Regions from separate parts of the Streptomyces sp. NBC_00057 genome, predicted to be linked through region 2. Evidence: riboswitches for the same ligand, from Rfam matches in the RefSeq annotation. Region 2 holds a riboswitch; each other region holds the start of a gene.

Region 1 (3,796 bases), 570 kb from region 2:
ACGGTCCACATGCCAATGACGTCGAACGATTGCCTGGGTAGATGGAACACATCACGCTGCTACTCGCGATTGTGATCGTGACAGCTCTAGTGTTCGATTTCACGAACGGTTTCCACGACACCGCCAACGCGATGGCGACCACCATCTCGACCGGTGCACTCAGACCGAAGACAGCGGTGGCCATGTCCGCCGTTCTCAACCTCGTCGGCGCGTTCCTGTCGGTCGAGGTCGCCAAGACGATCTCCGGCGGGATCATCAACGAGGACGGGCTGCGGACAGAAGTCATCTTCGCGGCACTCGTCGGCGCCATCCTGTGGAATCTGCTGACCTGGCTGGTCGGACTGCCGTCCAGTTCCTCGCACGCCCTGTTCGGCGGTCTGATCGGCGCAGCCGTGATGTCGGCGGGCTGGTCGTCGGTCAACGGCGACACCGTCGTCACCAAGGTGCTGCTCCCCGCGGTCGCCGCCCCGATCGTCGCCGGTCTGGCCGCACTGCTGGCCACCAGGCTGACGTACCGGATCGGCGGGAAGATCCGCAACGACGCCCAGGAGAAGGCCACTGCCAAGGGCTACCGTGCCGGCCAGATCGCCTCGGCCGGACTGGTCTCCCTCGCCCACGGCACCAACGACGCGCAGAAGACCATGGGCATCATCACCCTGGCCCTGGTCACCGGTGGCGTCCTGCAGCCCGGCTCCAACCCGCCGGTCTGGGTCATCGTCTGTGCCGGTACGGCCATCGCACTCGGCACCTACCTGGGCGGCTGGCGCATCATCCGCACCATGGGCAGCGGCCTCACCGACCTCAAGCCGCCGCAGGGCTTCGCCGCGCAGACCAGCGCGGCCACGGTCATCCTGGCCTCCTCGCACCTCGGCTTCTCCCTCTCCACCACCCAGTCCTGCTCCGGCGCCGTGATGGGCGCGGGCCTCGGCCGCCAGGGCGGCGTGGTCCGCTGGTCCACCGCCACCCGGATGTTCGTCGCCTGGGGTCTGACACTGCCGGCCGCGGGCCTGGTCGGCGCGGGCGCGGAACTCCTCACCAAGCAGGGCACCTGGGGTGTCGTGGTCGTCGCGGCGCTGCTCGTCGTGGGCTCCGGGGCGATCTGGCTGGTATCGCGCCGCAAGCCGGTCGGCCACGGCGATGTCGCGCCGACGGGCGGCGACGCCGAGCCCGCGGGGGTCGTCACCACGGCCATCGCCGCCGTCAGCCCGCCGCTCACCGCGGCCCAGGCAGCGGCCCAGGACCTCAAGACCACCATTCCGGCTCCGGCCGGAACCACCCAGGACCCGGCGCGACCCGCCACCGTCTAGGCCAGCCGCCTAGGCAGGCCGTCTAAGGATTCAGCATGAACATCGACTGGGCAGCCCTCGGCTCCGTCTTCGGCGTCTCCCTCGTCGTCACCGTCGCGCTGGTGGGTTTCTTCACCCTGGGCATCGTCGGTCTCTCCAAGCAGCCCGAACCGGCGGCGCAGGGCGGCTCCGGCGGCTCGCTGCTGCTGGCCCGCGTCGGCGCGTACGCCTGCTTCGCGCTGTGCGCTGCGGCGGTCGCGTACGGCATCTATCTGATCGTCGCCTGAGCCCTCCTCCGCGTACTCCCCCGTCGGGCCGGACACACCTCGTGTGTCCGGCCCGTTGTGGTGTGCCCGGCCCGATGTGGGGCTCAGCACACTGCACCGTCGCAGGTCAACGGCAAGTTGACGGGCGTTCGCGGAGCGTGGTGGACTGCCGGAGCCAATTACGGCGACAGCAGAGGAAGCCGGTGCGAATCCGGCGCGGTCCCGCCACTGTCACCGGGGAGCAGTCCCCCACACCGGAAGTCACGGCACGCGCGAGCGGGTTGGAAGGCCGGGGGAACTGCGGATCCGGGAGCCAGGAGACTCTCGTCGCCGGTCACGTCGAACCAGGGCGCGGACCCTGAGTGAGGACATATCGCCATGCCTGGCTGCCGTGCGTCCGTTGCTGTGGCGCTCTCGACGAGAGCCGCCTGTACGAAGGTCCTTCGAGGCGTAACGGCCGGTTGAGCCGTGCGTGCCGACCGCATTTTCGCGTACGGCGCCACGGCCGGTCTGATCGGCGATCTGCTGCTCGGTGACCCCCGCAGGGGACATCCGGTCGCCGCCTTCGGGCGGGCCGCAGCAAGCGTCGAGCGCTGTCTGTGGCGCGACCACCGCGGGTGGGGCGCGCTGCACATGCTCGTCTGCGCCGGAGGCGCCGCGGGTGGTGCCGCGCTGATCACCCGTGCCGTACGCAGCCACCCCGCCGCCTCCGTCGCACTGACCGCGGCCGCCACCTGGTCCGTCGTCGGCGGTACGTCCCTGGGGCGTGAGGCCCGGGCGATCGGCGGCGCCCTGGCCGCCGGTGACATCGAGTCGGCCCGTGAGCGTCTGCCGCATCTGTGCGGGCGCGACCCGTACTCCCTCGACGGACCGCAGATCGCCCGTGCCGTGGTGGAGTCCGTGGCCGAGAACACCTCGGACGCCGTGGTCGGCGCCCTGGTGTGGGGTGCGCTGGCCGGTGTGCCCGGCCTCGTCGGCTTCCGGGCCGCCAACACCCTCGATGCCATGGTCGGCCACAAGTCGCCCCGCCACCGACGCTACGGCTGGGCCTCGGCCCGCCTCGACGACCTCGCGGGCTGGCCCGGTGCCCGGCTCACAGCCCTGCTCGCCGTGGCCGCCGGGGGGCGGCCACGTGGAGCGGTACGGGCGTGGCGGGCCGACGCGGCGAAGCACCCGAGCCCCAACGCGGGCCCGGTGGAGGCCTCGTTCGCGGGTGCGCTCGGCGTACGGCTCGGCGGGACCCTCGCGTACGGCGGCCGGGTCGAACACCGCCCCGTCCTCAACGAGGCGACGGGCCGGGCGGTGGAGACCGAGGACATCGAACGCGCGGTACGGCTGTCGCGCCGGGTGAGTGCGCTGGCCCTCGGCGTGTGTGTGGCAGGACGACTGGGTGCGGGCCTCGCCGCACGACGGATCGCAGGACTTCGGTCCGCAGGACTTCAGGTCACGGGGCTTCAGATCACAGAACGTCGGATCGCAGGACGGAGACGGACATGAGCGGCGGGCTGCTGGTCGCCGGAACCACCTCGGACGCGGGCAAGAGCGTCGTCACGGCAGGCATCTGCCGCTGGCTCGTGCGCCGGGGCGTCAAGGTGGCGCCCTTCAAGGCGCAGAACATGTCGCTGAACTCGTTCGTCACCCGCGAGGGCGCCGAGATCGGGCGCGCCCAGGCCATGCAGGCCCAGGCCGCCCGGGTGGAGCCGACCGCGCTGATGAACCCGGTCCTGCTCAAACCCGGCAGCGACCGCTCCAGCCAGGTCGTCCTGATGGGCAGACCGGTGGGCGAGATGAGCGCACGCGGCTACCACGGAGGCAGGCAGGAAGCGCTTCTCGGCACGGTCGTGGACTGTCTGGAGCAGCTTCGGGGCACGTATGACGCAGTGATCTGCGAGGGGGCGGGCAGTCCGGCCGAGATCAATCTGCGGCGTACGGACATCGTGAACATGGGCATCGCACGGGCGGCACACTTCCCGGTGGTGGTCGTCGGCGACATCGACCGCGGTGGCGTCTTCGCCTCGTTCTTCGGTACGACGGCGCTGCTCGACGCCGAGGACCAGTCGCTGATCGCCGGCTACCTCGTCAACAAGTTCCGCGGCGACGTGTCGCTGCTGGAGCCCGGCCTGGAGATGCTGCGCGGGATCACCGGACGGCAGACCTACGGGGTGCTGCCCTTCGCCCACGGCCTCGGCATCGACGAAGAGGACGGGATGGGGGTCCCCCCTGCTCGAACGCAGTTGAGAGCTT
Region 2 (3,796 bases):
GTCCCCGCTGTGGACCTGGTCCTTCTCCGTGGCCACGTACCCGGTGTCGGCGGACGGGTCGGGCGTCGTGATGGCCGCGGGGGCGGGACCGGTCGCGTTCAGCTTGTCGACCAGGTTGACGCCGCCGAAGTCGCGGGCGTCCGCGCCGGTCGCGTGCGCGGCGAGGGTGAGCTGCGCGTAGGCGGCGGGACCGTTCTGCTCGGCCCAGGCCGCGGAGTTCTTCTTCAGCCAGGCCACGGCCTTGGCCGCCTTGTCCTGGTGGCCCGCGGCCGACAGCGCGACGACCGCGTCCGCGGTGTTGCCGAAGTCGGGCTGCGGGGTGGAGTCGGTGGCGCCGGGCATCGGCGCCAGGTCGAGATGACCGTTGGTCGCGAGGGCGCCCGCGAGGAAGTGGGCGCCGTTCTGGGCTGCCTGCTCGGGTGTGAGCTCCGATCCCGGGTGGCAGCTGGGCGCCTTGACCGCGGCGTTGTCCCCGACGGCCAGGCCCTTGCCCATCGTGCCGAGCACGGCGGCCGCGGTGGCGTCCGCGTTGGCGGCGAGCTTCCCCTTCTTGTCGGGCTGGTAGGCGAAGGCGCCGCCGTCCTTGCCGCCGCACGGGATCGCGAGATCGATCAGTGCGTCGTAGGGGGTCTTGCCGCCCGGGGTCGTGATGTCCGCGATCCGCTGGCCCTGCCGGGCGAGGGCGCCGATCACCAGCGAGGTGGAGTTCGCGTCACTGGGGCTGCCCGCGGTGTAGCCCCAGCCGCCGTCCTCGTTCTGTACGGACTTCAGCCAGCGCACCGAGTTGTTCACGATGTCCCGGTGCCCGCCCACCTCGACGAGCGCCTGGACGGCGGCTGCGGTGGCATTGGTGTCCAGCACGGTCTTCTCGGTGCACGGCTGGGAGACATCGGGCCGGTACGAGGCGTAGGCGCCGTTGCCGCACTGCTGGGCGATCAGCCAGTCCACCGACTTCGTGGCGGGCGTGACGCCCTCGACCCGCTGGGCGAGGAAGGCCAGCGACTGCCGCCAGACACCGTCGTACGTGGGGTCCTTCGTCCCGTACAGCCCGGAAGGCAGTGCGACGGACGGCGAGGGTGACGGGGACGGCGCTGCGACCGCGACCGGGGCAGCGGCCGCACAGAGCACGGTGGCGGTGGCGGCGAGCATTGCTGCGCTGCGGCGTACGGTCATGGCGGGCGGGGCCTCTCCTGCGGGGGGAACCGGGCACAGGCACGCTCACGCACCAGGCTCCGGCTCCGTATACCTCGACGGTGCCGACCACCGGGGTTCCGGTGGTGCGAGCCGGTCACGACCGCGGACAGGGCATTCCGACTCACCGTCTCCTACGACGGTTCACGGCTGCGTGGTCAGTGCCGGATTTGCACCGGCTTCCCCCTGAACGGGCATGATGACGACTCGCACACTCTACCGGGACGCGGATTTCCCGGACCGGGGTGGGGAGGAGAGGCGGGGCAGCAGGCCGGCCCCTGATGATCGCCGGTGCGGCGGATGCCTGGCAGCGCAGCGGCGCTCGACCTGGTTGTCGGTCAGGACGGCCGCCTCGCGGTACAGAGTCGTCGCACCGGCCGCGTCGCCGGTCATCTGCACCAGGTGGGCGCGCGTGGCGCGTTCCCGTTGCCGGGTGAGAGGGTCCTGATCCAGTCCGTGGCGCCGGTTGAGGTCGTCGAGCAGCGCCAGCCCTCGGGCCGGTCCGTAGGCTTGGGCGACGGCGACCACCCGGCTCAGCCGCACCGGCGCGGTCGGGGTGAGCCGTTCCAGCCACAGGTACAGCATCGCGATCTGCGGCCAGTCCGTTTGTTCCGGCGTCGTGGCCGCCGCGTGCAGGGACGCGATCGCCGCCTGCAACTGGTACGGGCCCGTCTCGCGCCGGTTCCAGACGCCGTCGATCAGCTGGGTGCCCTCGCGGATGAGATCGCGATTCCACCGCGTGCGGTCCTGTTCGTCCAGCGGCACCAGCCCGCCGTCGTCGCCGGTGCGGGCCGCGCGCCGCGACTCGGTGAGCAACATCAGTGCCAGCAGGCCGGTCGCCTCGGCGCCATCCGGTACGGCGTCTCTGAGCATCCGGGTCAGCCGGATCGCCTCACCAGTCAGGTCGATGCGGGCGAGTTCGTCACCGGTGGAGGCCGTGTAGCCCTCGTTGAAGATGAGATAGAGCACCCGCATGACGGCGGTCGTCCGGCTGTGCCGGTCGGCGGCGGTCGGTGGGGTGAAGCGGGCCCCGGCGCGGGCCAGCCGCTGTTTGGCGCGGCTGATTCGGGTACCCATGGTGGTCTCGGTCGTTCCGTAGGCGTGCGCGATCTCGGCTGTCGTCAGGCCGCCGACCGCGCAGCGTGAGCGCCACCTGGGAGACCGGGCTCAGCGCGGGGTGGCAGCAGAGCAGCAGCAGGGTGAGGCCGTCGTCACTCTCCTGCGCAGGGCCCGCCCGGCGGGTCGGTTCCTGCATGGCCAGTTCGGCCATGCCCACTTCCTGCTCGCGCCGGCGCCGCGCCTGCTCGGAGCGGAGCAGAAAAGGGTTCTCGCGGCTACCTCGGAGTCGCCGGCCCGTTCTCGACACTTCTGTGCATGTGATGTGGATCACGCCGAGGGGGTGTCGAGAACCCGGACCCGGCCACGAGGTAACCAGCGGAACCCACCAAGGAGGACGAGATGTCTGAGACCAACCATCCGAGCGCCGAACTGAAGGCCCTGGACCGCCTGGTCGGCACCTGGGCGGTGACCGGCGGAGCCGAGGGAACCGTGCGGTACGAGTGGATGCCCGGCCGGTTCCTCCTGGAAGGTCGTTCTTTCTTGCCACCTGCGCCTGTTTCGCGTGGCGGGTGGACCTCAGCTCTTGACGGCCTCTGCGATCTGTAGGGCGGCCTGGGCGGGCGTGAGGTGCGTGGTGTCGACGACCTCGGCCTCGCCGTGCAGCCAGGTGCGGGCCGCCTCGGCGTAGGGCTCAAGGTGTTCGAGACGGAATGGGGAGGGGCCCATAAGAGTGTCCCTCTCGATGCGCCCGCGGAGGGTGTCTTGGTCGGCGTGGAGGACGAAGTGTCGTACCGGGATGGCATGTTGGGCGAGGCCCGTGCTGATCTCGCGCCAGTACTGCTCGACCAGGACAGTCATGGGGATCACCAGAGTGCCGCCGGTGTAGTCGAGTACGTGGCGGGCGGTCTCGACGACGAGCGGCCGCCACGGCGGCCAGTGCTGGAAGTTGCCCGTCCAGGGCAGCGCTGGCGTGATGTCCATGAGTGTCTCGCCGACCTTCTCGGCGTCGAACACCCGTGAATCCGGGATCAGTTGCTGCACGAGTGCACTGGTCGTCGTCTTGCCTGCGCCATGGGTGCCGTTGAGCCATACGATCATGGGACCCGACGCTAGCGCTGTACGGGCCGTGGGAACAGGCACAGCAGAAATCCGGTACGGCTTCGGCTTTTCTCAGGGTGGTGTCAACCACCAAGATCAGGTGTCACCTATCTCGAAAAGTCGCAGCTGACCATTGCGGCCGGCGAGCGAGTTGATCTTTGTTTGGCGACGGTACCTGCGGATGTCGTTGCAGAGCGCATAGGGTCGCCGGCATGGCACTGCGACCTGTTCAGGTGAACATAAAGGCTCTTGATGACTCGGCGGTCGGCCGGTTCTGGGCGGAGGCGCTCGGCTGGAGTGCTTACAGCGAGGGACCCGGCGTGACCAACGTTGAACCCGTCGGCGGCTTCGTTTGGCCGGACCCGGTCGCCGTCTGCGTCGACGTCGTTACCGTCCCGGAACCCAAGACGACAACAAAGAACCGTGTGCACCTCGATCTCGCCACCAC
Region 3 (3,796 bases), 1.9 Mb from region 2:
AGGCCCTCGGTGTCCGCGTTGCGCTGCTGGTCTTCTGGGGTACGGCAGCCGTCCTGGCCCGGTGGTGCACGCAGCCGCAGCAGGGCGGTGGCGAATCGGTTCGGCACAAGGCGTAACTGGAGGCACGTCACCCAGTTGATTCGGCGTCGGGACGGTGCCCCCGCCGTCCCCGGCAGCCGTACCGAATGATGGAGAGGAAGCTCATGAGTGCGATTCATCCCAAGATCACCGAGGTTCTGACGCACACCTTCAAAGTGCCCGTCGCCGAGATCCGGCCGGATTCCACGATGGGCAGCATGGAGATGGACTCCCTCGCCGTCGCCGAGTTCGCCGTCCTCATCAGGGAGACGATGGGCGGCGACGGGGACTTCGACAAGCTCCCCAAGGACGCCACCCTGGCCGACATCACGGGGTACATCGACGCGACAGCCGGCAGTGGGGTGCTGATGGGCGGCGCGGCACCGACGAGCAACGCCCGATGAACAAGCCCGCGATTGCCGTAACAGGCCTGGGAATGATCACCCCGGTCGGCAACGACACCGAATCCACCTGGAAAGGTGTGTGCGCCGGAGTCTCGCCGGTGCGTACCGTCGCGGCACTCGAAGGGTGCGCGGTCGACTTCGCCTGCACGGTCGACGGTATCGATCTGGACGCCGCGATCGGCGGCCGCACGTCCTTCCGGATGGGGAAGTACGTCAAGTTCGCCGTTCTCGCCGCGCGGGAGGCGGTCGCCGACGCCGGACTCGACCCGGCGCGGTGGGAGGGCAGCAGGGTCGCGGTGGTCGTCGGCACCAGCAGCGGAGGTTCCGCCGCGCTGACCGAGCAGGCCGTCGTACTCGACCGGCGCGGACCGGATGCCACCTCGCCGTCGGGCATCCTGCTCACCATTCCGAACATGCCCGCGGCCGAGATCGCCATCCAGTTGCGGGCCACCGGCCCCAGCCTGGCACCGTGCACCGCCTGCTCGTCCGGCGCCACCGCACTGTCCGTCGCCCGCGATCTGCTGGTCACAGGACAGTGCGACATCGCGATCGCCGGAGCCACCGAGTCGATCGTCCACCCGGTCGCCATGACCGGATTCGCCCGGTCCGGAGCCACGGCCCGGGCGGAGGGCGACCCGGCCAGGCGGTGCCGGCCCTTCGCGGCCGACCGTGCCGGGCTGGTCATGGGTGAGGGCGCCGCCGTCATGGTGCTGGAACGGGCGGACGACGCCGTCGCCCGGGGCGCCGCGCCGCGGGCACTGCTGGCGGGCACCGGCGCCACCACCGACGCCCACCACCCCACAAGCCCGCACCCGTCCGGCGCGGTCGCCCAGGCCGCGGTCGAGGCCGCGCTGCGTGACGCGGGCTGGGTGGCCGAGGACGTCGAGCACGTCAACGCACACGGCACGGCGACACCGATCAACGACGCAACCGAGGCCGCCCTCATCGGCCGGGTCTACCCGCACCGGCCGCCCGTCACCGCCCCGAAGGGTGTACTCGGGCACTGCATGGGGGCGGCCGGAGCGATCGAGGCCGGACTGACCGTCCTGACGCTCCAGCGCGGAGTCGTACCGCCGATCGCCAACCTGGACGCCCCGGCGCCGGAGTTCGACATCAACTGCGTCACCGAGCAACCCCTGCGGCAGCCCATCCGGCGCGCCGTCAGCCACTCCTTCGGCTTCGGCGGGCACAACGCCGTGATCGCTCTTCAGCGTCCATAGGCATCGGGCAGGTGGTGCGACGGGAGCACAGCCCGGCGTACCACCGGCCACACCGCCCATGAGATGCGCGGAGGCTCGTGATAGCTTGCCGAAGCCAGTCAAACTCCACGTAGGGGTCAGGGAATCCGGTGAGAATCCGGAACTGACGCGCAGCGGTGAGGGGGACGGGCGGGGCCACGGCCACTGGGACCACCCGCGGGTGTCCTGGGAAGGCGTCCCGTCCGTAGGAGCCCGAGTCCGAAGACCTGCTGGCATCTGCGACCCGGTACCGGGCGCAGGACTCCGTACAGCGGGCTCCGCGCATGAGCCCCGAGACGCAGAGGGACTCCGTGCCGTCCATAGCCAGCCCTGTCCGCACCATTGCCCTGCTCTCGGCGGGACTCGTCCTGCTGACCGCCTGCGGGGGCGGAACGAGCAGCTCTGCCGCGAAGTCCGGCTCCGCCGACGGATACCCCGTGACGCTGAAGAACTGTGGACGCACCGTCACCGTCGAAGCCGCACCGCACCGGGCCGTCCCGGTCGACCAGGGATCGACGGAGATCCTGCTCTCCCTCGGCCTCGCCGACCGGCTGGCCGCCACCTCGACCTGGACCGACCCGGTGATGAAGGGCCTGGAGAAGGCCAACGCCAAGGTTCCCAGGATCGCGGACAACCGGCCGTCGTCGGAGAAGGTCCTCGACGAGGAACCCGACTTCATCAGCGCGTCGTTCGAGTCGACGCTCGCCAAGGGCGGCGTCGCACCCCGCGAACAGTTCGAGGATCTCGGCGTCCCCACCTATGTCTCGCCCGCCGACTGCACCGGCAAGGACAACAGCGGCGGCGGCGACGGAGCCCGTACCGCGCCGCTGACCATGGACAGCGTGTACGACGAAGTGCGCGACCTGGCCAAGGTGTTCGGCGTGCAGAAACGCGGCGACACGCTCGTGGCGCAGCTGCGGGCCCGGGTGAAGAAGGCGACCGAGGGCGTCGACGCCTCCGACGCCACCCTCCTCTACTGGTTCTCCGACTCCAAGGCCCCGTACCTGGCCGGCTGCTGCGGAGCGCCCGGCATCATCACCAGGGAACTCGGCGCGAAGAACGTCTTCGACGACACCCATGAGGAATGGCCCCAGATCAGCTGGGAGACCGTCGCCGACCGCAACCCCGACGTCCTGGTCATCGGAGACCTGACCCGCAAGGCACAGACCGCCGAGAGCGCCGCGAAGAAGATCGAATTCCTGGAGTCCAACCCCGTCACGAAGAACATGGACGCCGTCAGGCACAAGCGGTACGTCCTGCTGAGCGGCCAGGCCATGAACCCGTCCATCCGGACGGTCGAGGGTGTGGAACGCGTCGCCGCCGGGCTGCGCACATTCGGATTCACGGGGTGACGGACACCGAACGGGCCACGGCGGTGGACGCGCCATGGGCCTTTGAAGCAGCCGTGCGCAGTGGCACGGGGATGCGGAAGCTGCGCGGCGGAGCCCTGTGGGCCTGTGGCATCGCACTGCTCGTGCTGTCCGTCGCGGTCGCCGTCACCATCGGCCCGGCCCGTATCTCCGTCGCCGACGTCTGGTCCACGGTCGCCTCCCACCTGGGCTGGGGCCGGTCAAGGCTCACCCCGATCCGGGACGGCATCATCTGGAACCTGCGCATGCCGCGCACCCTGCTCGCCGCGGTGTGCGGCGCCGGGCTCGCGGTGTGCGGAACCGTCATGCAGTCCCTGCTCCGCAACCCGCTCGCCGACCCGTTCGTCCTCGGCGTCTCCTCCGGTGCGTCGACCGGCGCGGTCGTGGTCGTCGTCCTCGGCGTCGGCGGGGGAGCGGTGTCGATCTCGACCGGCGCGTTCATCGGCGCACTGTGCTCGTTCGCCCTGGTTCTGCTGCTGAGCCACACCCTGGGCGGCACGACCGACCGGGTCGTCCTCTCCGGTGTGGCGGCCATGCAGCTGTTCTCCGCGCTCACCTCCTTCGTCGTGATGACCGCCGCCGACGCCGAGCAGACCCGCGGGGTGCTGTTCTGGCTGCTCGGCTCGCTCAGCGGGGTCGGCTGGACCGATGTGTGGCTCTGCTCCGCCGTTCTCGTCGTGACGCTGCTGATCTGCCTCGGCCACGC

What was found. Region 2 has a riboswitch for cobalamin ahead of OG953_RS30070 (prenyltransferase/squalene oxidase repeat-containing protein). Riboswitches for the same ligand answer to the same signal wherever they lie in the genome.
Region 1: another riboswitch for cobalamin. It lies ahead of OG953_RS32765 (cobalamin biosynthesis protein); the one in region 2 lies ahead of OG953_RS30070 (prenyltransferase/squalene oxidase repeat-containing protein).
Region 3: another riboswitch for cobalamin. It lies ahead of OG953_RS39125 (ABC transporter substrate-binding protein); the one in region 2 lies ahead of OG953_RS30070 (prenyltransferase/squalene oxidase repeat-containing protein).

The regions. Positions count from the first base shown of each region.
Region 1 covers NZ_CP108256.1:6,969,446-6,973,241, reverse strand. Annotated here, with positions in the region: gene OG953_RS32775 (anion permease) at 42-1,307, shown strand; gene OG953_RS32770 (hypothetical protein) at 1,343-1,573, shown strand; cobalamin riboswitch at 1,745-1,876, shown strand; gene OG953_RS32765 (cobalamin biosynthesis protein) at 2,021-3,049, shown strand; gene OG953_RS32760 (cobyric acid synthase) at 3,046-3,796, shown strand, end outside.
Region 2 covers NZ_CP108256.1:6,396,283-6,400,078, forward strand. Annotated here, with positions in the region: gene OG953_RS30070 (prenyltransferase/squalene oxidase repeat-containing protein) at 1-1,173, opposite strand, end outside; cobalamin riboswitch at 1,282-1,417, opposite strand; gene OG953_RS30075 (RNA polymerase sigma factor) at 1,408-2,268, opposite strand; gene OG953_RS30080 (hypothetical protein) at 2,650-2,856, shown strand; gene OG953_RS30085 (ATP-binding protein) at 2,827-3,348, opposite strand; gene OG953_RS30090 (VOC family protein) at 3,561-3,796, shown strand, end outside.
Region 3 covers NZ_CP108256.1:8,334,309-8,338,104, forward strand. Annotated here, with positions in the region: gene OG953_RS39110 (hypothetical protein) at 1-116, shown strand, start outside; gene OG953_RS39115 (acyl carrier protein) at 204-482, shown strand; gene OG953_RS39120 (beta-ketoacyl-[acyl-carrier-protein] synthase family protein) at 479-1,702, shown strand; cobalamin riboswitch at 1,781-1,970, shown strand; gene OG953_RS39125 (ABC transporter substrate-binding protein) at 2,005-3,072, shown strand; gene OG953_RS39130 (FecCD family ABC transporter permease) at 3,069-3,796, shown strand, end outside.